One region of the Sphingobacterium sp. 1.A.5 genome, then DNA from elsewhere that is predicted to be linked to it. Evidence: riboswitches for the same ligand, from Rfam matches in the RefSeq annotation. Region 1 holds a riboswitch; the other holds the start of a gene.
What was found. A riboswitch is a leader RNA that binds a small molecule or an ion and turns the genes downstream of it on or off. The one in region 1 is predicted to bind S-adenosylmethionine.
Positions count from the first base shown of each region.

Region 1 (6,266 bases):
ATACTGGATTCATTCCAAACTTTATAATCTCCAGTAAGCCATTCATGGATGAGCGGATGATGCCAAATTTGTTTAATCTCCCCTAAGAGAGAATCCTTTTCATCTAATCCTAAGATCCCTTCTTCTATAAATTGATTGACATAAAATAAAATCTCATCTTCATTCTCAACTAAGGAAACTATCTCATGTGCTAAAACACCATATTGTGCAGCCTTTTCCAACATCAATATGTTGTTTATATTACGCTTGGTGGATTTTTCTAAAGCTGTTTCTAAAGCCAAAGATTGCGGATAATTTTTAAGCTCTATCTTGGAAGTAATATCCGTTTTGATATGTTCTTCTTTCTTAATGTTATCGTCAAGAATATTTAATGAATTGTTATCTAAACGGAATACTGATCCAGGTTCGGATAATACTTGAATTAATATGTCACTTATAAATTCATTCTTAATTTCTGAACCCAAAATTTCTCCAGTCTTTTTATCTACCTCATCTTTAAATTGGGGAGCAGTAATATATAAGTGGCTCTTTGCCCTCGTTGTTGCTACATAGAAGGTGTTTAATGCATCCATATAATTGAATAGCATCTCCTCATAATATTGCTTATAAAAAATAGACCTTCCTAGAGATTGAGTGTATTTGACAGGTATTTTTCCGAGATCTGAAAAAGGGCTTTCCAATACATCGATCCAAAAATCACCGTTTATTAATCCATCAAGCTTCCAAGAAGAAAAAGGAATCATAACGACCTCATAAGCTAATCCCTTTGATTTGTGAATCGTCGTAACCTCAATCGCGTTTATCTTGCCATTTGAAGGTAAAACTGCTCTTTCACCATCCTCATCCCAATATTCCAAAAATTGAATAATTCCTCTTTCACCCAACGTAGAAAAAGCTGTAACTAAATCTTTGAAGGCTAATAAATATGGAAGGTGGATACTTCCTTCATCCCCAAGATGATATAATTCAATCAATTTTTCAACCAAATGGACCAAAGGCATTTTTTGCAATGCTGACCAAGATTCAATCAATTCAATGGGAAGTACTTCAGAAAGGTCCTGTAAATTATTCCCTTTAAATTTTAACCAATTGCTCTGTTCAAATTTTGATTTCCCATGCGATAATTGATATAGATACGCCATGTTAGCATGATGGATAACATGCTTGTCCGACTGAAAAACCAAAGCTCTTAAAGTCTCAAGAATAAGATTAATCGCATTATTGGAAATAAGGCTCAACGCATCACCCGAGATAACCTCAAAACTGAGACCTTCCTCATTTTTATAACGCATCAGTTCCTGGATAATAAGTTTCGCTTGAGCATTGCTGCGAACCAAAATACCTATATCAGAAGGTTTGTATTTCCCACTTGAAATCCATTCTCCAATTTTTGTACATAGATCCCTAACAGATTCCTCAATGACTTGGTTATTTCTTGAACGACCACTTGTAACCGGCAAAAAATTGATTTCGATACTGCCCTGAGGTTTTTCGGGGTCGGTTTTGGATATAGGAATCAGTTGTTCGCTATTTTCATAAGCTTTAATCAATAAATTGTTATTGCCTAATGAATTCCACCAGACTAAACCTTCCTCAGATAACCCTTCCGCTACCTTTTCATTAAGAACCGCCTGCATCAATTTGGGTATCTTATCAAACAAATAATTGTTAAGCTTGATTATATTTGGAAGACTCCTATAGTTGGTGTCTAATGTGCCGTTCTCAATAAAATCAACGACATTATGCTCTGATAAATGAAAATGGTTTGAAACCTGTTGATCGATTTGCTGCAAGAGAATACGCCAATCTCCATTTCTCCAACGATAAATGCTCTGCTTTACATCTCCTACAACCAAATGCTCACTTATTTTTCCTGTAGCTACAGAAAGGGCATTTAATAATAACGGACTGTAATTTTTCCATTGAATTCTGGAAGTGTCCTGAAACTCGTCAAATAAAAAATAATTATACCTATTACCTATCTTTTCCCAGATAAAAGTTGGATCAGCATGCTCATCTAAACCTAGTTTATTCAATAAAATCTGTGCATCCGATATCAATTGAGCAGAATTTTCCTTCCTCCATAAACTCAACAAATCGCTCATCTCCTTAAGTAATCTCAAAAAATACAGATTCGTATGCACCGACTGGTAACCAATATAGCTGGCAAAATGTTGTTGAAGGGTTAATATGGCATCCAATGCCGGTTTTATACCTGATATATATTCATAACGAACGACTTTATTGGAATCTGTGAAGGCATCTTCATTATCAGCCAATTCAGAAAACTTGTCGAAAACCTTACTCTGTATATCAGAAATCGATATTTTTCGAACATCGATATTCAACTTGCTAGTTGATACAAACTTATTTCTGGATTTTCCTTTCATCTCTGTTTCATCAACCCCTAAACTTTGATAAACAGATTTATATGTTTCTAAACTTTGGGAAAGTGCTTCTAAAAATGAATTCGTTTTATCCTCTATTTCTTTATTCAAAAGATTGAAAATCTTATTCGTGTCAGAAGAAATCATAAAGCTGTCAAACTCCTGAAAATTCTCCGAAAAGATTAAACCAGCCAACCCCATTAATTGTTGACGGTAGTTCCAATTTTCATTGTTGCTGATTTTTTGCTCTGCATAGCTGATGATCCATTCCAACAACTCTGGTCGCTCATCCAATAACTGATTTAACATCACTGTCAAATCTCTTTTCACTTTATTGGTGTTCATTTCTATGGCATAGCCAGAATCTAAATTCAGCTCGTATGTAAAACTCCAAATTACCTTTTGAGAGAATCCATCAATAGTACTTACTGAAAAATGACTGTAGTCATGAAGGATTCGGCGGTAAACCCTATTTGCTTTCTCTTGAATTGTAATCCTATCCCATGACCCAACCTGTTGTAATTGAGATCTATATTGTTCAATTTCATCACTATCAGCACCTGTCGCCAAGCCGTGAAGAACTGTCATAATCCGATGTTTCATCTCAGCAGTAGCCTTGTTTGTAAAAGTTACTGCCAAAATTTCCCTATAGCTACTTTCCTTAGATAACAATAAAGTCAAATAATGAACCGTTAAACTGAAGGTTTTCCCAGATCCAGCAGAGGCCTTTACAATTTTTAATGGAGCAATTCTTTGCATAAAACGACAATAATTAGAAGAGCTTGAATATCGGAAAATTTTAGAATTAAGTAGTAAGTATTTAGTATTTAGAATGTGAATTGGCTATAAAGTAGTTGATAAATTCGTTGCTTAATCACTTTGTAAAACATTATAAATGTCTAAATACTAAATACTTTGTTCTAAATACTATTTTTTGTATCTTTGCGTCCCCTCCTGCATGTAGCACGGGGGATATGTTGAATACATAAATAAAATTAAAACATGGCAACTAAAATCAGATTGCAAAGACACGGTAAAAAAGGAAAACCTTTTTACCATGTAGTAGTAGCAGACGCACGTTCACCACGTGATGGTAAGTTCATTGAGCGTTTAGGTTCTTATAACCCTAACACTAACCCAGCAACAATTATCTTGGATTTCGAGAAATCATTGGACTGGATGAACAAAGGTGCTCAACCTACTGACACTGTTCGCGCTATCCTTTCTTACAAAGGTGTATTGTACAAAAAACACTTACAAGGTGGTGTGAAAAAAGGTGCTTTTGATGAAGCTAAAGCTGAAGAGCTTTTCGCAGCTTGGACTGAAGGAAAAGATGCACAAATCGAAGGCAAAAAATCAGGCTTGGCAAAATCTAAAGATGATGCTAAAAAAGCTGCTCTAGCTGCTGAAGCTAAGAAAAAAGAAGAAAAAGCTGCCGCTATCGCTGCTAAAAATGCCCCTGTTGCTGAAGAAACAGCTACAGAAGAAGCAGAAGAAGCTGCTGATGCTGCAGAAAACACTGAAGAAACTGAAGGTTAATCCTTACTCTAAAGTATTTGAAAATGCCGGTCTAATCTTAGATCGGCTTTTTTTATAAATACAAACTCCAGAAAAAGGATAAATTAGGAACATTAAATAATACCTATTAATAATTCGTATTTTTGCAAATTAATTTTAAAGTATGACTAAGGATCAGTGTTTTTATATAGGATATATTAGCAAAACCAGAGGGTTGAAAGGAGAAGTCCAAATGTTCTTCGAGTTCGATAATTACATGGACTTGGATTTGGAAATGGTGTTCTTGGAAATAGATAAAAAATTAGTCCCTTTCTTCGTAGATAAAATTAAACTGCAGAATAATAGCACTGCCTATGTCAATTTTGAAGATATTGACCATATCGATAAAGCCCAACCTTTATTAAGAAAAAGCGTATATCTGCCAAATGACAAAATGCCCGAACGTGATCCTGATGATTTTACATACCATGATTTAGTCGGATTTATAGCAATTGAAGAAGGCGAAGGAGAACTGGGAGAAATAACTCATGTACAAGAAATGCCCCAACAATTTATAGCAACAGTGGATATTGATGGTAGAGATGCTATGTTCCCACTAAATGAAGATTTTATTGTGGGTATAGATCCTGAAGAAAAAATAATCGTCCTCAAGTTACCTGAAGGATTGATAGATATGTATTTGGAATAAAAAAGAAGGGAATTCATGCGAATTCCCTTCTTTTTTTGCATAACATTTTGAGATTAAGTTGCTAATAACGATATTAGCCCTCGCTTATAGAGAAAGGCAGAGGGAATAGACCCGCTGAAGCCTTAGCAACCTGACACCAGTCAAGGTGCTACATTCTACCCCGATTAGGGAAAGATAAGCCAAAGAATCAGGATCCGCTGTGTTCTCTCTAAGCCTTAATATATTTTTATGAAAATCGTAGATCATATCAAAAACGCGAAAGGCAAGACGTTATATTCTTTTGAGCTGTTACCGCCTGCAAAAGGACAGGGAATTCAAAGTATCTTTCAAACAATGGACGAACTTATGGAATTCAAACCTCCCTTTATCGACGTGACCTACCATCGCGAAGATTACCTCTACAAACAGCACGCTAATGGATTGTTGGAAAGGGTATCCTATAGAAAACGTCCAGGAACAGTAGCAATCTGCGCCGCAATCATGAGTAAATATAAAGTCGATGCAGTACCTCATTTGATTTGTGGTGGTTTCACTAAAGAAGAAACCGAAAATGCTCTCATTGACTTGAATTTCTTAGGTATTGACAACGTATTGGTACTAAGAGGAGATGCTAGAAAAGGTGATGCAGATTTTATCCCAACACCTGGAGGACATGCTTATGCTACAGACCTCCTAAGACAAGTAGTGGATATGAATGAAGGATCATATCTGCATGAAGATATAGGAAGCTCCGAAAAAACAAACTTCTGTATAGGTGTCGCTGGCTACCCAGAAAAACACTTCGAATCCCCAAACTTCAATACTGACTTTAAATGGTTGAAGAAAAAAGTAGAAATGGGAGCAGAGTTTATCGTAACTCAGATGTTTTTCAATGTAGAGAAATATAAAGAGTTCGTAACGAAATGCCGCGAGAATGATATACATGTGCCTATTATTCCCGGATTAAAACCATTGACAACAAAAAAACAACTTATAACACTACCTCGGATATTCCACCTAGATATTCCCGAAGATTTAAGCGATGCAGTCGAATCCTGCAAAACAAATGCTGATGTAAGACAAGTTGGAGAAGAATGGCTAGTACAACAATGTAAAGAATTAATTGATTTTGGAGTTCCAGTCCTGCATTTCTACACCATGAGTAACCCAGGGCCAACCAAAAAAATCGTAGAGAAATTAGTATAGGATATAATCCATTATTATAAATAATATACAAATAGGCGAATGAGAAATCATTCGCCTGTTTTTTTTACCGCTGTTAAATATTGTTAAGGTGAGATTCTTATAGATATACTTTCTTAAATTTATTTGATAACTAACCATGTATTATGAACTATAATAAAATCAACAATTATCTTGGATGGCTTTGTGGATTCATTGCCCTTCTAGTATATTCTTTTACTGTAGAAAGATCAGTGAGCTGGTGGGATACTGGTGAATTTATTGCAGCAAGTAAAAATCTAGAAGTTGTTCACCAACCTGGTGCACCTTTATTTCTAATGATCCAAAACTTATTCTCAAATTTTGCTCTCGGAAATAATTCCAATATCGCTCTATGGATGAATATTGGATCATCAACTTGTTCTGCTCTGACCATTGTTTTTCTTTTTTGGACTATTACAGCCTTGGCTAGAAAAATTGTTTTGGGAAATAAAGAAGGTTCATCAATCCAA
Region 1 covers NZ_PEBA01000012.1:61,126-67,391, reverse strand. Annotated here, with positions in the region: gene CRT24_RS07335 (exodeoxyribonuclease V subunit beta) at 1-3,146, opposite strand, end outside; gene CRT24_RS07330 (30S ribosomal protein S16) at 3,390-3,926, shown strand; gene rimM (ribosome maturation factor RimM) at 4,069-4,593, shown strand; SAM riboswitch class I at 4,675-4,774, shown strand; gene CRT24_RS07320 (methylenetetrahydrofolate reductase) at 4,822-5,778, shown strand; gene CRT24_RS07315 (protein O-mannosyl-transferase family) at 5,922-6,266, shown strand, end outside.

Region 2 (6,266 bases), on a different contig from region 1:
ATATGAGCCCCGCTACGACGGTCAGGTTGGCTAAGGATTTCAAAAACATAGTAGCTACAAAAGAGGCTTCGGGAAATTTTTCCCAATTCAGCGAAATCTTAAGAGATAAACCAAAAGATTTTCTTTTAATCTCTGGAGATGATCCTGTTACACTTCCTATGATGGCCATGGGAGCAGCAGGAATAATTTCTGTTGTAGGCAATGCCTATCCGACAAAAGTTTCTGCATTGGCACATTTATGTAGTGAGGGTAATTTTGAAGAGGCGAGAGCTATTCATTTGGAATTATTAAGCATGATAGACCTTTGTTTTATTGAAGGAAATCCTGCAGGAGTGAAATATATTCTCGAGAAAAAAGGAATTGGAAAGGACAATGTAAGGTTACCGTTGGTACCGGTCAGTTCGAAAACGAAAGAAGCAATAGATGCAGAGATGCAGCTACTAGGATAAAAAAAATAATAGGTTGGCCATGTAGTTTGGCCAACCTTTCTTATTTTTAGGTATTCTTATTGTATCTATAGAAAAACTGAATTAACAAAATAATGGAAACAACTACCCAACAACCCAGCAAAAGGGGTTCAGGCTTTAAAAAGTTCATCAGCTGGTTTCTGCTCATTATCTTCTTGGCCTTCGCAGTATTTGTTTATTTCAAGTACTACTTTGTTTTTGGCGAGGGAGTTAAATCGGGAACTTTAAATTATGCAGTAAAAAAAGGAAATGTCTTTAAGACCTATGAAGGAAAATTGATTCAAGAAGGTATCCGCAGTCAAAATACGGGGACTGGAATTTCAAGCAATGAATTTGAATTTTCTATCGAGAGCGATTCTGTATTTAAAGTATTGGAGTTAAATAGTGGTAAGGCTTTTGATCTTCATTATAAAGAGTACCATGGTGTGCTACCTTGGCGTGGAAACACGCGTTATGTAGTGGATAAAATAATCCAAATGCATGATGCTAAGAACAACACTTTTTAAAAAACTGGTATTGAAATAACAAAATATTTGGGACCTCAAATCATTGTATGTGAATAGGCTAACAAGATTTGAGGTCTTCTTTTTTCTAAAAAAATTGCAAAATTAATTTCCGTAGCCTATATTTGCGGAGTACTTCGATAGTGGTACACTAATCATTACCTCTCTAAAAAAGATGGTCTTGATTTATAAAGAAGTGGCGAGAGACTGGCTCAATGACCCACTGGCAACCTTCAATAAGTATTGAAAAGGTGCCAATTCCTGTCCGAAGCAATAAAGCTCAGGAGCATATAAATAAAATAGACTATGACTTCAGAATTTTCAAAATCAGAATTATTGTATCTTGTCGGAAAACCGACAACAGATTCTTCTATTAAGATTAAATCCATCAACTGTATTTGTATTTCTCGAATGCGATAGTCGTCCTATGGCAGAATTATTCTTATTGAATAGAATTGTCCATACCAATTGACGACCAAATCATAGAACTCAAAGGATTTAATAATTTCATTTTACTAACATGATTAAAAAAATATAAAAATGGCAGATAATAAAAACCTAAAATTTGAAACTTTACAAGTACATGCAGGGCAAGAAGTAGATCCTACTACTGGTTCCAGAGCATTGCCTATATATCAAACTTCTTCTTATGTATTCGAAAACGCAGAACATGGAGCCAACCTTTTTGCATTGAAACAATTCGGTAATATCTATACTAGGATCATGAATCCTACTACTGATGTTTTCGAAAAACGTATAGCAGCATTAGAAGGCGGCGTAGCAGCAGTTGCTGTAGCTTCAGGTCAAGCAGCACAATTTATCGCTTTGACAAACATCCTGGAAGCAGGTGAGAATTTTGTTTCTGGTTCCAACCTTTATGGTGGTACTTATAATCAATTCAAAGTTTCCTTTAAAAGATTGGGTATCGAAGCAAGATTTGCTGAAGATACTGATGCAGATAAGATCGAAGCTTTGATCGATGACAAAACAAAAGCCATCTATGTAGAAACTATCGGCAATCCAAGCTATAATATTCCAGATTTCGAACGCATAGCTTCAGTAGCTAAGAAGCATGACCTTCCATTGATCGTTGACAATACCTTCGGTGCTGGCGGTTATTTGTTCAAGCCTTTAGAGCATGGCGCAAATGTGGTTGTAGAATCAGCAACTAAATGGATTGGCGGCCATGGAACAAGTATTGGTGGCGTAATCATTGATGGCGGTAATTATAATTGGGGCAATGGAAAATTCAAGCAATTTTCGGAACCATCGGAAGGATACCATGGTTTGGTGTTTTCAGATGTATTTGGCGAAGGTGGCCCATTTGGCAACATTCAATTTGCTATCCGTGCAAGAGTTGAAGGATTAAGAGATTTTGGCCCTGCCCTATCCCCTTTCAATTCTTTCTTGTTAGTTCAAGGATTAGAAACATTATCATTACGTGTGCAACGTCACGTTGACAACACGCTAGAGATAGCTCAATGGTTAGATGCGCATCCACAAGTAGAGCATGTAAGCTATCCAGGTTTAAAAAACCACCCATACCATCAAAACGCACAGAAATATCTGAAAAATGGATATGGAGCGGTGCTTTCATTTACCATTAAAGGTGGCGTGGAAAAAGCCAATGAATTTATTGATGCATTAGAATTGATCAGCCATTTGGCAAATGTTGGAGATGCTAAGTCATTGATTATCCATCCAGCAGCAACTACTCACCAACAGTTGAGCGCTGAAGATCAGAAAAAAGCAGGTGTAGCACCAGGTCAATTAAGGCTCTCGGTAGGTATTGAACACATTGAAGATATAAAAGCGGATTTAGCACAAGCATTTGACAAAATCAAATAAGGTGGGGGCCTTATTTGATTTTAATGGAGGAAGATAATTTATTAGAATGAGTTTAAGAACTTTCGGATATAACCAAGATTTCGAATTAGAAAGCGGAAAAAAACTGGCGAATCTTCAAATTGCGTTTCATACTTATGGAACCCTGAATGAAGACAAATCCAATGTGATATGGGTTTGCCATGCTTTGACTGCTAATTCGGATGTGTTTGATTGGTGGCCTGGATTATTTGGTGAAAACGAATTATTCAATGATAAAGACTATTATATAGTTTGTGCAAATGTTTTGGGATCGCATTATGGGACTACGAATCCCCTATCGACAAACCCAGAGACTAATTTGCCTTATTATTCGGATTTTCCTCAATTTACAATTCGTGATATCGTGCATGCTCATCAACTTTTAGCGAATCACCTAGGAATCAACGAGATCAATACCTTAATAGGAGGCTCCTTAGGAGGACAGCAAGCATTGGAATGGACAGTTTCAAAAACAATCAAAATCCATAACCTAATTGCAATTGGCACAAATGCTTTCTTTTCGCCATGGGGTATTGCTTTTAATGAGAGCCAAAGGCTTGCAATTGAAGCTGACTCGTCATTCTTTGAGAAAAAACCTGATGCAGGACTCAAAGGATTAAAAGCCGCCAGAAGTATGGCCCTACTCTCTTATAGGACCTATAATGCGTATGGTACTACCCAAGTAGAATCTGACCATGATAAAACGGATGCATATAAAGCATCGTCTTATCAATCATACCAAGGAGATAAGCTTGTCAATAGGTTCAATGCATTTTCTTATTGGTATCTCACCAAAGCAATGGATAGCCATCACTTAGGTCGCGGAAGAGGTCAGGTCGAACAAGTCCTTAACAGCATTGAAGGTGTAAATACGCTTATCATTGGAATTCCTTCGGATGTGCTGTTTCCACCGTCGGAACAAGAATTTATCGCCAAAAACATCCCTAATGCCGAATATTATGAATTACATTCATTCTTTGGCCATGACGGATTTTTAATCGAAACAAAAACACTGACTCAAGTAATCGGTAATTTCCTTGAGAAAAATAATACAAAAGCAGAAAATCAACTTAATTTAATTTAATAATAATGAGTAAGAAACTTACCATCGGGATGTTCGGATTTGGTGTGGTGGGACAAGGTTTATACGATATCATAAAAACTAAAAACCTAAACTTAGAAATAAAGAAATTTGTAATCAAAAATGCAGACAAAAAAAGAACATTGCCTGCGGAATTATTTACTACTGATGCAAATGCTATCTTGGATGATCCAGAAATCAATACGGTAGTTGAATTAATTGATGATGCTGATGCTGCTTTTGAAATCACTAAAAGAGCGCTGACAACTGGCAAAAATGTTGTTTCAGCAAATAAAAAAATGATCGCAACCCATTTGGAAGAATTGACAGAAATACAAAACCAACATGGCACCTCTCTTTTATATGAAGGAGCAGTTTGTGGTAGTATTCCTATCATCAGAAACTTAGAAGAGTATTACGATAATGAATTATTACATTCAGTAAGTGGGATCTTTAACGGTTCTTCAAATTACATTCTTTCCAAGATATTTAATGAGAACCAAAGTTATGACTCAGCTTTGAAAAAAGCACAGGAATTAGGTTTTGCAGAAACTGATCCTACTCTCGATGTAGGTGGTTATGATCCAAAATTTAAATTAGCCATCGTAGCCTCTCATGCCTATGGTATTTATATCAATCCCGATGAAATCCTAAACTTAGGAATTGATACTTTGGGTGATGCAGATATAAGATATGCTAGAGAGAAAAATTATAAAATCAAGTTAATTCCATTAGCTAAAGAAATCGCAAATAACCAAGTAGTATTATATGTCCTCCCAAAATTCATTTCAAAAGATAACATATTACAGAATGTCGAGAATGAATACAATGGCGTATTAGTAAAAGCTGCATTTGCTGACGAACAGTTTTTCTATGGGAAAGGTGCTGGTGGCCATCCAACGGGATCAGCCGTGCTTTCTGATATTGCAGCTTTAAGGTATGACTATAAATATGAGTACAAAAAACACTTGGAAGCACAGCAAGTTACCTATTCAACGGATTATACTTTAAAAGTTTATTTAAGATATGAAGATGAAGATGTATTGGAAAATATTGAATTCGAAAATATTTCAGAAAGATTTTATAGTAATGACCATAAGTATGTAATCGGCACGATTAATCTTCAAGAAATTATTGCCAAAAGGGGAATCATTCATCAACAAGGGAACTTCCTTGCTGAGATTCTATAATTATAATTAAATTATTTGTGTATAAAAGTGTTAATCTGAGTTTAGATTAGCACTTTTTTTTTCAAATAAGATTTTCAATTTCCTATTTAGAACCACTAATGGTAACATTTGTATTACAAAATGAAGGATTGGCATTTAATAGGTTAAATAATTGTTAATACATTTGCTTTGTCATGGTTTTTGCTTTATATTATTCAGACATTAATAAATAAACTTAAAAATCTAATTAATCATGAGAAAGTGGAATGTGTTAGTATTACTAAATGCAGTATCTATTGGCTTGTTCGCAGAGGACAGGACCAACGCTAGCACTGGTGAGGGATCTGCATTACCGTATATTATTATCGGAATAATTGTTTTGACTGTTGCTTTTTATATGTTATATAGCCGTCAAAAAAGAAAGTTTAACGATTAATTACGAAAAAATACTTAACAAAAGAAAAGGCCTGATTGAATCAGGCCTTTATTATTTAATCTCTTTTGAGTCCAAACTTTTCAATTTTACTGTACAGGTGGCTTCGTTGTATATCGAGGTCATCGGCTGTCTTTGAAACGTTCCAATTATTTCTTTCTAATTTGTATTTGATAAATTCACATTCAGAAAAGTCCTTAAAGTCTTGGAATGAAGTGAATTGTTCCATATCAAATCCATTTCCATTATTTGCAGTACCATTATTAGCTACAGGAGCAGGTCCACCTGGATTTGCAAATTTAAGAACATCATCTTCAGTAATCTTTTTATCGCAAAGAATGATCAAACGTTCAATCATGTTTCTCAGCTCACGGATATTACCGGTCCAAGGCAATGATTGAAGAGCTTTCATAGCGTCTGGCGTAAATGCTTTTACAGGCATACTATATTCAGCACAGATCTCTTCACAGAAAGCGTTTGCTAAGGTAGGAATATCATCCTTTCTATCAGCCAAAGAAGGCACGTGGATCAATATCACACTCAATCGGTGGTACAAGTCCATACGGAAGTTACCTTCTTCAATTTCTTTCAAAAGGTCTTTATTGGTAGCGGCAATAACACGAACGTTTACGTCGATTTCCTTTTCCCCACCTACTCTAGTAATTTTATTTTCCTGTAGAGCTCTCAATACCTTTGCTTGAGCAGAAAGGCTCATATCACCGATTTCATCTAAGAAAAGGGTACCGT
Region 2 covers NZ_PEBA01000064.1:184,947-191,212, reverse strand. Annotated here, with positions in the region: gene dapA (4-hydroxy-tetrahydrodipicolinate synthase) at 1-449, shown strand, start outside; gene CRT24_RS18750 (hypothetical protein) at 542-973, shown strand; SAM riboswitch class I at 1,154-1,267, shown strand; gene CRT24_RS18745 (O-acetylhomoserine aminocarboxypropyltransferase/cysteine synthase family protein) at 1,511-2,818, shown strand; gene metX (homoserine O-acetyltransferase) at 2,865-3,920, shown strand; gene CRT24_RS18735 (homoserine dehydrogenase) at 3,926-5,107, shown strand; gene CRT24_RS18730 (LPXTG cell wall anchor domain-containing protein) at 5,340-5,522, shown strand; gene CRT24_RS18725 (sigma-54 dependent transcriptional regulator) at 5,578-6,266, opposite strand, start outside.
Region 2: it holds a riboswitch for S-adenosylmethionine, as region 1 does, so the genes downstream of both, CRT24_RS18745 (O-acetylhomoserine aminocarboxypropyltransferase/cysteine synthase family protein) here and CRT24_RS07320 (methylenetetrahydrofolate reductase) in region 1, are expected to answer to the same signal.